One region of the Streptomyces sp. NPDC002446 genome, then DNA from elsewhere that is predicted to be linked to it. Evidence: riboswitches for the same ligand, from Rfam matches in the RefSeq annotation. Region 1 holds a riboswitch; the other holds the start of a gene.
What was found. A riboswitch is a leader RNA that binds a small molecule or an ion and turns the genes downstream of it on or off. The one in region 1 is predicted to bind cobalamin.
Positions count from the first base shown of each region.

Region 2: another riboswitch for cobalamin. It lies ahead of ACWD6P_RS26890 (HoxN/HupN/NixA family nickel/cobalt transporter); the one in region 1 lies ahead of ACWD6P_RS23880 (ribonucleoside-diphosphate reductase subunit alpha).

Region 1 is NZ_JBSFYC010000045.1:8,937-16,134, reverse strand. Features, by position in the region: gene def (peptide deformylase) at 1-314, shown strand, start outside; gene ACWD6P_RS23890 (transglycosylase domain-containing protein) at 385-2,367, opposite strand; gene ACWD6P_RS23885 (ribonucleotide-diphosphate reductase subunit beta) at 2,521-3,570, opposite strand; gene ACWD6P_RS23880 (ribonucleoside-diphosphate reductase subunit alpha) at 3,570-6,011, opposite strand; cobalamin riboswitch at 6,173-6,323, opposite strand; gene ACWD6P_RS23875 (GNAT family N-acetyltransferase) at 6,450-6,953, opposite strand; gene ACWD6P_RS23870 (Uma2 family endonuclease) at 7,059-7,198, shown strand, end outside.
Region 2 is NZ_JBSFYC010000056.1:24,586-31,783, forward strand. Features, by position in the region: gene ACWD6P_RS26880 (CarD family transcriptional regulator) at 1-177, shown strand, start outside; gene ACWD6P_RS26885 (VOC family protein) at 665-1,165, shown strand; gene ACWD6P_RS26890 (HoxN/HupN/NixA family nickel/cobalt transporter) at 1,192-2,376, opposite strand; cobalamin riboswitch at 2,375-2,598, opposite strand; gene ACWD6P_RS26895 (alpha/beta fold hydrolase) at 2,636-3,484, opposite strand; gene ACWD6P_RS26900 (MarR family winged helix-turn-helix transcriptional regulator) at 3,544-4,116, opposite strand; gene ACWD6P_RS26905 (nucleoside/nucleotide kinase family protein) at 4,121-4,801, opposite strand; gene ACWD6P_RS26910 (cupin domain-containing protein) at 4,888-5,346, opposite strand; gene ACWD6P_RS26915 (TetR/AcrR family transcriptional regulator) at 5,497-6,072, shown strand; gene ACWD6P_RS26920 (methyltransferase) at 6,126-7,198, opposite strand, start outside.

The DNA of each region.
Region 1 (7,198 bases):
TCTGCAACCCCGTGCTGGACGAGCTGCCCGCCGAGCGCCGGGTGCTGGACGACTCCAACGAGGGCTGCCTGTCCGTGCCGGGCGCCTACGCCGAGCTGGCCCGTCCCGACTACGCCGTGGTCCGGGGCCAGAACGCCAAGGGCGAGCCGATCGCGGTCCAGGGCACCGGCTACTTCGCGCGCTGCCTCCAGCACGAGACGGACCACCTCTACGGCTACCTCTACATCGACCGGCTCAGCAAGCGGGACCGCAAGGACGCGCTGAAGCAGATGGCCGAGCGGGAGCCGCGCTACCCCGTCGTCGCCAACGACTGACCGCGGACGTGCCGCCTGCTCGGCACGCCCAGGGCGCCCGGATGCCACCGCAGCCGGGCGCCCGCGCGCGTTACGACGCCTCCTGGTAGGCGCTCCAGACCTTCGGTGGGAGATCCGTACCGAGCTGGGAGTCGGCGCCGCCGACGCCCTGCATCGGCAGCAGCTCGGGGGCGCCCGGCTTGTTGCGGAACAGGGTGATCGCGGTGGTGGGCTCGGCGTCGCCGTCGGCGCCGGGCGCGCGGTCGGGGCGGACGCCGCCCCAGTTGCCCGTGCCGGCGCCGGGCCCGGTGGCGAATTCCGGGCCGGCGGCCGACGGGCTGCCGATGAACCACGCCGACTTCATCCGGTCGCCCGGCTCCGTACGGCCGGCCGCGACCGGCGCCCGGGCCACCTCGCCGTCCGACCCCAGGCTGCGCCAGCCCACCCCCTCCAGGGCCGCGGTCACCTCCTGGGCGACCCCGGCGTCGAGGACCTGCCGCGGGGCGGTGCGGTCGAAGCCGCGGATCTTCTTGCCGTCGTAGGTCATGCCGGACACCGCGTACGGGTCGGCGTGCAGCCCGCCGTTGGCGAAGGTGGTGTAGGCGCTCGCCATCCGGATCGTGCTGGGCGCCGAGGTGCCCAGCGGGAACGTCTGCTCCAGGGGCGCCATGCTCTCCTCGCGCAGCCCCGCGGCCACCGCGAGATCCCGGATCCGCTCCAGCCCGATGCGTTGCCCGGCCTGCACGAACGGCGGGTTCTCGGCCTTCAGCAGGGCACCGTGCAGATCCCCCGGCCCGCTCTCCCAGTCCACCGGCTGTGCCTCGCCCGGCTCCCCGGGCTGCTCGGTGTCCTCGTCCGGTCCCTCGTCGACTTGCTGCTGGAGCGCGGCCGCCAGCACGAACGGCTTGAAGGCGGAGCCGGCCGGGACCGCCGTGGTGTCCGCGTTGTTGCTGAAGTGCCGGGTGGCGTCCGCGCCGCCGTAGAGGGCGACGATCGCCCCGTCCTTGGGGCGTACGGAGGCGGCGCCGAACTCCACGAAGGTGTCGGCCTCGCGCTTCTTCGGATCGAGGTGCGCGCGGCGGACGTCGGCCACGGCCTTTTCCAGGCGGCGGGTGCGCTGTTTGTCGAAGGTGGTGTGAATGCGGTAGCCGCCGCGCGCCAGGTCCTTGTCGGTCAGGCCGGTGCCGGCCTTGACGAACTTATTGGCGATATCGACGAGATAGCCGATCTGGCCGGCCTGGCTGGTGGGCTTCGACAAGGAGCGGGGCTCGGGGAACGTGCGGTACTTCGCCCGCTCCTCCTTGCTCATCCGGCCGGTGGCGACCTGCCGGTCGAGTATCCACTTCCAGCGTTCCACGGCCCGCTGGTGATTCGCCTTGCTCAGCCCCGGGTCGTACTGCTCCGACCCCTTCAGCAGGGCGGCCAGCAGCGCGCCCTGGCTGGGATTCAGCTTCCTGGCGTCGATGCCGTAATACGCGTGGGCGGCCGCCTGGATTCCGTACGAACCGCGGCCGAACCAGCTGGTGTTGAGATATCCGCGCAGGATCTCCCGCTTGGACTTCTGATTGCTCACCTTCAGCGACAGGATGAATTCCCGGGCCTTGCGGGTGAGCGTCTGGTCCTGCGAGAGATAGGTGTTCTTCACATACTGCTGGGTGATCGTGGAGCCGCCCTGGGTGTCCTCTCCGGAGACCATGTTGACCACGGCGCGGGCAATTCCCTGGAGGGAGACGCCGGGGTCCGTGTAGAAGGTGGCGTTCTCCGCGGCTATCACGGAGTTCTCGACGGAGTCGGGCACCATGTCGAGGGTGACGTTCTGCCGGTTGACGGCGCCCACGCTGACCATCTGGCTGCCGTCCGCCCAGTAGTAGACGGTGGCCTCCTGCCCGGCGAGCTCGTTCTCGTTCGGGATGTCGATCTTCGCGTAGACGACGGCGAACAGCCCCGCCAGGCAGAGAACGCCGGACGAGAGGGTGCCGAGCCACAGCCGCCATGACGGCAGCCAGCGGCGCGGCCCCTCCCGACCCTGGCGCGGATAGTCGATGAACCGACGACGCCCCTTCGTGCCCTTCATATCCACAAAGATGTGGTGGCCACGACTCCGGTTGCCGAGGTAACAGAACGCTCATATACGCCGGTGGCCAGGGCATACCGGGTGTCGCGGGCCCGGGAAACGAGCGGGCCCGCGACGTGTGCCGGTCTCTTGGGTCTCTTCGGCCTCTTCGGCTCAGAAGTCGTCGTCGAAGGAGACCGAGCCCTCGACGGCGACCTGGTAGGCCGAGGCCCGCCGCTCGAAGAAGTTGGTCAGCTCCTGGACGTTCTGCAGCTCCATGAAGGAGAACGGGTTCTCCGAGCCGTAGACAGGCGGGAAGCCCAGGCGCTGCAGCCGCTGGTCGGCCACGCACTGGAGGTACTCGCGCATCGACTCGGTGTTCATGCCCGGCAGGCCGTCACCGCACAGATCGCGGCCGAACTGCAGCTCGGCCTCGACGGCCTCCTTGAGCATCTCGGTGACCTGCTGCTCCAGCTTGTCGTCGAAGAGGTCGGGCTCCTCCTCGCGGACCGTGTCCACCACCGAGAACGCGAACTCCATGTGCATGGACTCGTCGCGGAAGACCCAGTTGGTGCCGGTGGCCAGCCCGTGCAGCAGACCGCGCGAGCGGAACCAGTAGACGTACGCGAACGCGCCGTAGAAGAACAGCCCCTCGATGCAGGCCGCGAAGCAGATCAGGTTCAGCAGGAAGCGGCGCCGGTCGGCCTTGGACTCCAGCCGGTCGATGCTCTCGACCGAGTCCATCCACTTGAAGCAGAACTCGGCCTTCTCCCGGATGGACGGGATGTTCTCCACGGCCGCGAAGGCGGCGGCCCGGTCGTCCGGGTCGGGGAGGTAGGTGTCCAGCAGCGTCAGATAGAACTGGACGTGCACCGCCTCCTCGAACAGCTGACGGCTCAGGTACAGCCGCGCCTCGGGGGAGTTGATGTGCTTGTAGAGCGTCAGCACGAGGTTGTTGGCGACGATCGAGTCACCGGTCGCGAAGAACGCGACCAGCCGGCCGATCATGTGCTGCTCACCCGGCGAGAGCTTGGCGAGGTCGGCGACGTCGGAGTGGAGGTCGACCTCCTCCACGGTCCAGGTGTTCTTGATCGCGTCGCGGTAGCGGTCGTAGAAGTCCGGGTAGCGCATCGGGCGCAGCGTCAGCTCGAATCCCGGGTCCAGGAGGTTCTTGGTGCCGGTGGTGGCCGTGTGCGTCGCCGAAGCGTTGGTCTCGGTGGTCATTACTGGCAGGCCTCGCAGGACTCGGGGTTTTCCAGGGAGCAGGCGACCGCCTCGGGGTCGGTGGCCTGCTGCGGGACGGGTACGGGAGCGGCGGCCGCGGTGCCGCGGGCCGACTGGGCGATCCGGGTCGCCGGGCGGGAGCGCAGGTAGTACGTCGTCTTGATGCCGCGCTTCCAGGCGTAGGCGTACATCGAGCTGAGCTTGCCGATGGTCGGCGACGCCATGAAGAGGTTCAGCGACTGGCTCTGGTCGAGGTAGGGCGTACGGGCCGCGGCCATGTCGATCAGCGCACGCTGCGGGATCTCCCAGGCGGTGCGGTACAGCGCCCGGACCTCCTCGGGGATCCAGCTGACGTCCTGCACCGAGCCGTTCGCCTCGCGCAGCGCGTCACGGGTCCGTGCGTCCCACAGCCCAAGCGCCTTGAGCTCCTCGATCAGATACGCGTTGACCTGCAGGAACTCGCCCGACAGGGTCTCGCGCTTGAAGAGGTTGGAGACCTGCGGCTCGATGCACTCGTACACGCCCGCGATCGAGGCGATGGTCGCGGTCGGCGCGATGGCCAGCAGGAGCGAGTTGCGCATTCCGGTCGTGGCGATACGGGTGCGCAGCGCCGCCCAGCGGTCCGCCCAGCGGGGCTCGGCGTTCGGGTAGTGGTCCGGGTGCAGCACACCGCGGGCGGTGCGGGTCGCGGACCAGGCCGGGTGCGGGCCGTGCCGCTCGGCGAGGTCGGCGGACGCCTCGTACGCGGCGAGCATGATCCGCTCGGAGATCCGGGTCGACAGCTCCCGCGCCTCGGGCGAGTCGAAGGGCAGCCGCAGCCGGAAGAAGACGTCCTGCAGGCCCATCAGGCCCAGACCGACCGGGCGCCAGCGGGAGTTGGAGGCCCCGGCCTGCTCGGTCGGGTAGAAGTTGATGTCCACGACGCGGTCGAGGAAGGTGACGGCGGTACGGACCGTGGCGTCCAGCCGCTCCCAGTCCATCGTGCCGTCCGCACCCAGGTGCGCGGCGAGGTTGACCGACCCCAGGTTGCAGACCGCGGTCTCCCCGTCGTCGGTCACCTCCAGGATCTCGGTGCACAGGTTGGAGGAGTGCACGACCTTGCCGGGCTCGGCGGTCTGGTTGGCGGTGCGGTTGGCGGCGTCCTTGAACGTCATCCAGCCGTTGCCGGTCTGCGCCAGGGTGCGCATCATCCGGGAGTACAGCACCCGGGCCGGGATCTGCTTGAGCGCCCGGCCGTCCGCCTCGGCCTTGCGGTACGCGGCGTCGAACTCGTCGCCCCACAGGTCCACCAGCTCCGGGACGTCCGAGGGGGAGAACAGCGACCAGTCGGCGTCCGCCTCCACCCGGCGCATGAACTCGTCCGGGATCCAGTGCGCGATGTTCAGGTTGTGGGTGCGGCGGGCCTCCTCACCGGTGTTGTCGCGCAGCTCCAGGAACTCCTCGATGTCCGCATGCCAGGTCTCCAGGTAGACACAGGCGGCGCCCTTGCGCCGGCCGCCCTGGTTCACGGCCGCGACCGAGGCGTCCAGGGTGCGCAGGAACGGCACGATGCCGTTGGAGTGCCCGTTGGTGCCGCGGATCAGCGAACCGCGGGCGCGGATGCGGGAGTACGACAGGCCGATGCCGCCGGCGTGCTTGGACAGCCGGGCCACCTGGTGGTACCGGTCGTAGATCGAGTCCAGCTCGTCCAGCGGGGAGTCCAGCAGATAGCAGGACGACATCTGCGGGTGGCGGGTGCCGGAGTTGAAGAGGGTGGGGGAGGAGGGGAGGTACGACAGCGAGCTGGTCAGGCGGTACAGCTCGGCGACGTCGTCCAGGGCGCGCTCCGAGTGGTCCTCGGCCAGGCCGCAGGCCACCCGCAGCAGGAAGTGCTGGGGCGTCTCGATGACCTGACGGGTGGTGGGGTGCCGCAGCAGGTAGCGCGAGTGCAGGGTGCGCAGCCCGAAGTATCCGAAGCGGTCGTCGGCACCGTCGGCGAGCGCCTTGTCGACCAGCGCGTCCAGCCGGGCGGCGTGGGCCCGTACGAACTCCGCGGTCTCGTCGGCGATCAGCCCCTCGCGGTGGCCGACCTCGATGGAGGCGGAGAAGGCGACCGCCCCCTGTTCGGCCGCCTCCTCCGAGATCGCGAGGGTGAGCAGCCGCGCGGCGAGCTTGGAGTACTGCGGCTCGTCACCGATCAGGCCGGCCGCGGCGTCGATGGCCAGCGACCGCAGTTCGGCCCCGCCTGCGCCCTCGTACCTGCCGCGCAGGGCGGCGGCGGCCACCTTGCCGGGGTCGGTCGCGGTCAGGTCCTCGGTCAGCGCGGTCAGGGTGCGCAGCAGCGCAACGCCCGGACCGTCCTGCCCGTCCTCGCCCGGCCCGCCGACGGGGGCGGCAGGCGTGGTCACCGCAGGCTGCACGACCTCGGCGTCTGACGCGGGTTCCGTTGGCGCGATGGTCACGTGATGCTCTCCCTCACTCGGCGGGGGCCGGAGGGGCGGGGCGCGACGGGCGCACGCGCGCATGCGGCACCCCGTGACGGAATGGGGTGCGCGGGCACACCGCGCGGCGTCCACCGGCCCAGCCCTCGGGGCCCGGACGTATCGACGTCCGCACCGATGGCGGTGCGGGCGTACCGTCGGCAGGTCCTCGGACTTCACGGGCGCGCGGCAGAGCCGTCATCAGGCCACTGGGCGCGCTCCTACACCGTTGCGGGACAGTTCCGGATTCCCACCGGATTCCCCTGCGGCGACAGCGAGGACGAGCATACATCTTGTGCCGCACCCCGTACGCACCCCCACATCTTGTGTCGCCGCCTCATACCACTCCGACACGTGTGCGAAGCGCCAGGGGGTGCGGCCGGGCCCGGAACGGCTCCGGGGCCGGGCCCGGCGCGCCCTTCAGGCCAATTCCCGGGCGAACGCCCAGAGCATGACGCCCGGTACGGGCTCCCAGTCCCGCTCCTCGGCGCGCTCGAACCCCAGCCGCCGGTAGAGCCGGTGCGCGGGCCGCACATGGCGCGGACTGGACAGCACCATGCCGTGCAGCCCGAGCACCCGCGCCCGCTCCAGACATGCCGCCACCAACGCCTCCCCGACTCCCCGCCCGCGCCCCTCGGACGCCACCGCCAGCATCCGGAACTCCCCCTCCCCGGGCCGCGCCAGCTCCGCGTACGGACTCCCGTACGCGCTGAAGGTGACCGTCCCCACCACCCGCTCGCCCGGCCCCTCCACGGCCACCAGCACATCCGCCTGCTCCGCCCGCTCGGCCACCTCCCGCAGCTTCGCCGCGTACGTGTCGCCCTCCCCGGCCACCAGCAGCCCATCGGCCAGATAGACCGCCACCAGCAACTCGCCGACCACACCGAACTCCGCCTGGCGCACGGGCCTGATCGTGATGTCCATGGGGTCCAGTGTGGGGGTGGGTTGATGGCGGGGTGGGTGTCAGTGGCCCTCGCTATCGTCGGGAGCACGCCCCAGCTCAGCTCGGCAGCGAAAGGAGAAGGTCTCATGACCGATTCCGCCGACCGGCCCTACCGCACGCTCACCGAGTACTTCGAAGAGGCCGCTCGGATACTCGCTCGCGCGGACGAGCGTCCGAGGCTGGAGCTCATCGAGGAAATGGTCAGCAGCAAAGCCGGACCCGACGG
Region 2 (7,198 bases), on a different contig from region 1:
TTCAAGGCCCCAGTCGCCTCGGCTCCGAAGCACTTCGCCGTGGGTGACCAGGTCACACACGACATGCACGGCCTCGGCCGGGTGATCGGTATCGAGGATGGAATCGCGGCGCTCGTGGATTTCGGCTCGGCGCAAATGCGGATCTTGAGCCCGTACGCCAAGATGACCAAGCTCTAGGACCGCCGTGCCCGGTCACGGCATGACAGGCCCCTTCAGGGACCTTTAACGAAAGGGAGACCTCTCATCGATCTGACGTCGCTGTTCTCCGCCCTGGAAGGGCAACCCCGCTGCTCCACCGCAGCATCGCCGCCTCCGGCGACGAACCCCTTCCAGGCCCCGGACTTCGGGGAAGACGAGACCTTCCTGCCCGAGGAGGTACAGGGGCCCGCCTCGTAATGCCTGGGCCCAGGGGCAGTGCCAGGCTGAGTGCGCTGAGCGCCAGGCCGCGGAGTGAACGTGCAGAGCGGATGCCACACGTTCGCATCCTGTTGTGCCCCCAGTGGTAGACCGTGAGGTCAGCGGCCCCCGACTCGTTTGAGTCGGGGGCCGTTTTTCGTGCTCGGAGGGCGCCGTCGGCTGTTGTCGGCGAGGGGCGGTGTGTATCGTCGCGAGTAATGGTGACTTGAAGTTTCAAGTAAGTGGTGGGGGATCGGGGAGTGGGTTTATGGCTGTGCGGCGGCTGAATCATGCGGTGCTGTATGTGCGGGATGTGGCGCGGTCCGTTGCCTTCTACGGTGCGGCGCTGGGGCTCGTGGTGGATGTGGAGATACCGGGGCGGGCCGCGTTTCTCAGTGCGTTCGGGTCGCTCAACGACCATGACCTGGGGCTGTTCGCGGTGGGGCCCAACGCGCCGGGGCCGGAGGACGGGCGCGTCGGGCTCTACCACCTGGCCTGGGAGGTGGGCACGCTCGGGGAACTCGTCGCGGCCGAGGCGCGGCTCGCGGAGTGCGGCGCGCTGGTCGGCTCCAGTGACCACCTCGTCTCCAAGTCCCTGTACGCCAAGGACCCGGACGGCAACGAGTTCGAGGTGATGTGGCGGGTCCCGCGGGAGGACTGGCCCGGGCCGGAGGAGGCGGACCGGCTGCGGCCGCTGGATCTGGCGGTGGCGCTGAGGCGCTGGGGGCCGGATCTGGTGACGGGCGCGGCGGCCGGGTCGGCCACCTGAGGGGCGGCCGGGACCCGTGCCGTGTCTCAGGAGGCCGACGTCGGCGCCGCCTGCTCCGCCGTCTTGGCCCTCTCGGCCGACTCCGCCCGCTTCGCCCAGCGCTTCTCCACGCCGCTCAGCCGCCAGTACGCCAGCGCCGCGGCCCACACCACCACGAACAGGCCGACGATGATGAAGCCGACGTTGTCGAGGTCGATGGCGGAGATCCAGCTGGTCACGGGGTCGCTGAGGGCGAGTTTGTCGTGCAGCACGGTCACCAGCTCGATGGTGCCGATGAAGAAGGCGACGGCGATCGACAGACCGGTGATGGTGAGGTTGTAGTAGACCTTGCGCACCGGGTTGGAGAACGCCCACTGGTAGGCGAAGTTCATGAAGGTGCCGTCGAGGGTGTCGAAGAGGCTCATGCCGGCGGCGAACAGCAGCGGCAGGCACAGGATCGCGTACCACGGCAGGCCGGCCGCGGCGCCGCTGCCCGCCATCACCATCAGGGTCACCTCGGTCGCGGTGTCGAAGCCGAGCCCGAAGAGGAAGCCGAGCGGGAACATCTGGCCGGGGCGGGAGATCGAGCGGGTGAAGCGCCCCAGGAAGCGGTTCATGAAACCGCGGGAATCCAGGCGCTGCTCCAGCTCGGCCTCGTCGTAGCGGCCGTCGCGCATGCCCTGGAAGACCCGCCAGATCCCCGCCAGCGCGATGAGGTTGAGGGCGGCGATGAGGTAGAGGAACGTCCCCGAGACGGTGGTGCCGACAGTGCCGAGGATCTGGTGGGTGCGGGACTCGTCGTCGAGCAGGGTGCCGGCGAGCTGGGCGCCGCCCGCCACCAGGGCGGCCATCGCGACGACCACGCTGGAGTGGCCGAGCGCGAACCAGAAGCCCACCGAGACCGGCCGCTTGCCGTCGGCCATCAGCTTGCGGGTGGTGTTGTCGATCGCGGCGATGTGGTCGGCGTCGAAGGCGTGCCGCATGCCGAGGGTGTACGCGGTGATGCCGAGCCCGACGCCGAAGACCTGGCTTCCGACGGAGTAGTGGTTCGGGACCACGAGGACGAAGAGCACGCCGAAGGCGACGACATGCAGGCCGGCTATGACGGCCATTAGGCCCGCGGTGCGGACGGTGTCCTGACGGCGCCAGCGGAACGCGGGCGTGGCAGGGGGCTTCGGGGTATCGGTGGACAGGGCCATCCGGCGGTCACGCTCCAGCACCTCGTGGATCAGTTCGTGAGATGCCGTGGCCGGTCTCCTGGCTTACGGGTTCGCTGACGCTGTTCCCGCCCCCGCCTTCCCGGCCGCAGGCTGCGGTCAGTGGCGCCGTACGCGCGCCATGCGCGTACGGAGAAGGGCCGGAAACTCCCCGATCACAGTGGCGAGGGCCGCTCCGGCCTGGGACCACAAGGTCCGTCACCGGTCTTCCCGAACACCACGGCCCGGCCACTCTAGCTGCCGGTGGGGACGGAGGACGACCGATGTCAGCAGGTCAGTAGGCCAAGGACGAGAGGAAGGCGTGCAGTTCGCGGTCGTAGAGCGCGGTGTTCTCCAGATTGACCATATGGGCCGCGCTCGGTATGCGGACTCTTCGGGCGCCGGGGACGGTCAGCGCTATCGCATGGGCGTTGGCGGAGATGTCCGAACTGTCGAGGTCGCCGTCGAACACGACCGTCGGCACCCTGATCTCGCCCAGGCGGTCGGCGGCCCCGACCTCGAGGGGCATCCCGCCGCCAAGGCCGTCGGCGTGCACCTCGACGTTGGCCATGGCCGAGGCGCGCATCCGCTCGCGGAACCCCGGGTGCACGGCGGAGGGTTCACGATGCGGACCGTCCACCCACATCCGCAGGAAGTGCTCCACATAGCGCTCGGCGCCGTCCGGCGTGCCGATGGCCGCCACCTGCTCCCTTATGTGCTCCAGCACGAAGGGGTCGGTGAACGGGCGGCCGCTGATGCCGGGAGAGGCGAGCGCGAGGGCCGTCACCCGGTCCGGGTGGGCTATCGCGGTGTCGAGCGCGACCCGCGAACCGTGGGAGAGGCCGACGAGGACGGCGCTGGGGACATCGAGCGCGTCGAGGAGGGCGCACAGGTCGTCGTGGTTGGCGTAGTCCCCGGCCACCGTGGAGGACAGGCCATGGCCGCGGAAGTCGTAGCGGATCGCGCGGAGGCCGGAGTTCACCAGCCAGGCGAACTGTTCGTCCCACATGTGCTGGTCGAGCATGCCGCCGTGCAGCAGCACCACCGCGGGGCCCGAGCCGGCCGTCTCGTAGAACAGCTCGCCGTCGTCGACCGGCACGAGGCCGTTGTCGATCTCGGACCAGGCGGTGATTGCTCGGGTCATGCTCCGGGTCGTCCTTTGCGCGGGAGAGGCGGTGAGTGGGGGAGGTGGGCTGGGTGTCGTTACTGTCGCGGCTGTGGGGTTTTCGCGGCTTTCGGCGCTTTCAGGGTTTTCGTTGAGGGAACGTGTGAGTCGTTCGCTTCGTTCGCTGTGTTCGCCAGGTGCCGGAATTCCTCGTCGAGTCGGTCGAGTACGCGCAGCGTGGTGCGGACGTCGTCGGCGGGCAGGTCGGCCAGCCGGCGCCGCAGCTCCGTCGACTCGAAGTCCTGGATCCTGCGTATCGCCGCTGCTCCTTCGGCGGTGAGCTCGATCAGGGACGAGCGGCGGTGCGCGGGGTTGGGTGCCGTCACGACCAGGCCCAGCTCCGCGGCGTGGTTCACCCAGCGCTGCACCGGCTGTCTGTCCAGCCCCATCGAACGGGCCAACTGCGGTACGGTCCGCGGCCCTTCGCTACGAAGGGCGTCCAGCAGGGCATGCTCGCCGGCGGTCAGGCCCGTGCCCGTCAGCTCGCGCTCCACCGCGCGGACGACCGTGCGGTGGAGCGGCCACAGGCGTCTGATGACGCCGTACAGCAGGTCTTCGGTGGGCGTCGGCCCGGTGTCGCGCGTCCCCGCGCCCCCCTCATTGACACTCATGTTGTCATGATGACATCGATGATGTCGCTTGGGAAGGGGTTGGCGGTGGAGCCGCTTCGGGCGTGAAGGTGATGACGAGATCGGCGCGGTCGCGAGTCGCCGCCACGACACGGGCGTTGGCCTCGTCCGAGGTGTGCACGAACCGCTCGGCGTCGGCGCGCGGGCGCCCGAAGTGCTCATGGCGGTCGACCAGCCGGCGGATCCGCTCCGAGCTGTCCAGATCCACGTACCAGACCTCGTCGAGCAGCGCGCGCACCCGCGACCAGGGCGCGGAGTCGAGGAGGAGGTAATTGCCTTCGGTGACGACGAGCGGGATGTGGGGCGCTACGGGGATGCTGCCGGCGACCGGCTCCTCGATGCGGCGGTCGAAGGCCGGGGCGTAGACGTCGGTATCCGGCTCCGGTGTGCGCAGGCGGGCCAGCAGCGCCGCGTATCCGGCGGGATCGAAGGTGTCGGGCGCGCCCTTGCGGTCCGTACGGCCGAGGCGGCGCAACTCTGCCTCGGCGAGATGGAAGCCGTCCATCGGGACGAGCGCCGCCTGCCCGGCGAGCTCCGTCACCAAGTGGGCGGCGAGGGTGGACTTGCCGGCGCCCGGCGGGCCGGTGATGCCGAGCAGCCGGCGCCGGTCGGGGGACGCGGTGGCGGCCAGCCGTCGGGCGCGGGAGAGGAGGTGCCGGGGGTTCATGGTGCGTCCATCGTGCCCGATCGGCCGTCGGGGGACCGTCGATCGGGCGCGGTCGGCTCCGGCGCTTCCCTCCCTCCCCCCGTGGCTCAGCCGAAGTACTCCATGCCGTACTTCGCGCCGATCTCGTTGAGGCGGTCGAGGTCGGGGTGGCCGCCCTTCATGACGACCGGTCCGGCCTCGACCATGTCCTCCACGAACTCCTCCCAGCCGCCCGGTGACGAGATCTGCAGGCAGCGGGCGGGCGGTTGGGAGGCGTTGCGCATGGCGTGCGGGACGCCGTGGGGCAGCAGGGCGCACATGCCCGGGGTCAGGCGGTGGGTGGCGCCGTCGAAGTCGACCTCCATCTCGCCTTCCAGGACGTAGACGAATTCATCGGCATCGTGGTGGATATGCGGCGGAATGTCGACGTCGAGCTGGTTCTCCAGGATGGCGAGCCGGCCCTCGGTGTCGCTCGTACGGGCCTTGACGCCGAATCCGGGCGGCAGAGGGATGCGGCCGGGACGTCGTTCGCCGGGTTGCAGGACGAGGAATCGCTCCTTGGACATGGTGATCGCTGGTCCTCTCCAGGTCGGGATCCGGAGCCGATCGGTATGCGGAGCCGATCGGTATCCGGAGTCGCTGCCGAGAAAAACGGAAGCCGAAAACGGAATCGGAATCCGATTCCGTTTGATGAGCCTAGCAGTAGCATCGGCGATGTGGCACCCACTTCGACCTCTCCCGACCCGCGGCGCAGGCCGCGCGCCGACGCCGAGCGCAACCGCACCCGCGTGCTGGACGCCGCGCGGGAAGTGTTCCGCGCGCGCGGCGACGAGGCGCAGATGCCCGAAGTTGCCCGGGCGGCCGGGGTGGGGGTCGGCACGGTCTACCGGCACTTCCCCAGCAGGGCGGCCCTGATCGCCGCCGTGGGGGAGCAACGCCAGGCGGAGATCGTGGAGTTCGGGCGTACCCGCTGTCTGCCGAGTGCCGTGGCCGCCGACGGGCTGGCCGCCTATGTCGAGCACATCGGGGAGGTGCTGGACGCCGAGCGGGGGCTGTCCGCGTCGATCGAGGCGGCCTTCGGGTCGACCGAGCCGACCGGGGAGGGCCGGGCGCAGGCCGAGACGGTCGCGGGCCAACTGCTCGCCCGTGCCAAGGAAGAGGGCACGGTGCGCGCGGACGTCGAGGTCGGCGATGTGGTGATGATCGTGTGCGGGCTGGCGGCGGTGATCCGCCATGACGCCGGTGACTGGCGCCGCTACGTCCGCAACGCGTGTGCGGGGCTACGGCCCTGACGCCGGTCCGGCGGCCCGGGGGCGGACGGCCCCCGAGCGCCCGCGGCCCCGGGTCAGGTGTGTGCGATGCCCAGCCGCCACAGTGAGGTCACCTCGGCCGCGCGGGCCACATGGAGCGGGTCGGAGGTGTCACGGGCGCGCGGGTGGCGCGGGGTGATGTCGAGCCGCCCCAGGACCGTGAGATGGGCGCTGGTGAACGAGTCGAGGAGCTCGGCGTGCGGGCGCAGGCCGAGGTGTTCCGCGAGGTCGGAGAGGATCAGCCAGCCCTCTCCGTCCGGCGTCAGATGGTCCGCGAGGCCGCTGAGGAAGCCGTGCAGCATCCGGTTGCCGGGGTCGTAGACCGCGCGCTCCACCGGGGAGGTCGGTTTCGCGGGCACCCACGGGGGATTGCAGACGACCAGCGGGGCGCGGCCGGGCGGGAACAGATCCGCTTCGACCACCTCCACCTGCCCGGCGACGCCCAGCCGTTCGGTGTTCTCGCGGGCGCAGGCCAGCGCGCGCGGGTCCTGGTCGGTGGCCACCACCGTGCGCACGCCGCGCCGGGCGAGCACCGCGGCCAGTACGCCGGTGCCGGTGCCGATGTCGAACGCCAGGTCCTGCGAGGGCAGCGGCGCCTCGGCGACCAGGTCGACGTACTCACCGCGGGCCGGTGAGAAGACGCCGTAGTGCGGATGGATCCGGTCGCCGCCGAGCGCGGGGATCTGCACGCCCTTCCTGCGCCACTCGTTGGCGCCGATCAGCGCGAGGAGTTCGCGCAGCGAGACGAGCGAGGCGGCCGGGGCCGGGGTCTCGGCGGTGCTCCCCGCGGTGCCGGAGGCCTCGTCCGGGGCGGGCTCCGCGGGGCCGTACGCCCTGGTGCAGGCCTCACGGACGTCGGGGGCGCGGTGCAGCGGGACGGCGTGCGTCGCGTCGAGGGGGATCAGCAGCATGCCCAGGATGCGGGCGCGCTGGTTCTGTGCGGCGCGGTGCTGATGGAACGCCTGGGTGACATCGGCGGGCGGCGCCTTGCGCGGGCGGCGGTCGATGCGGCGGGCCATCGCCGTCAGCAGCTGGCGGGCGTTGTGGAAGTCGCCGCGCCACAGCAGCGCGGTCCCCTCGCAGGCCAGTTTGTAGGCGTCGTCGGCCC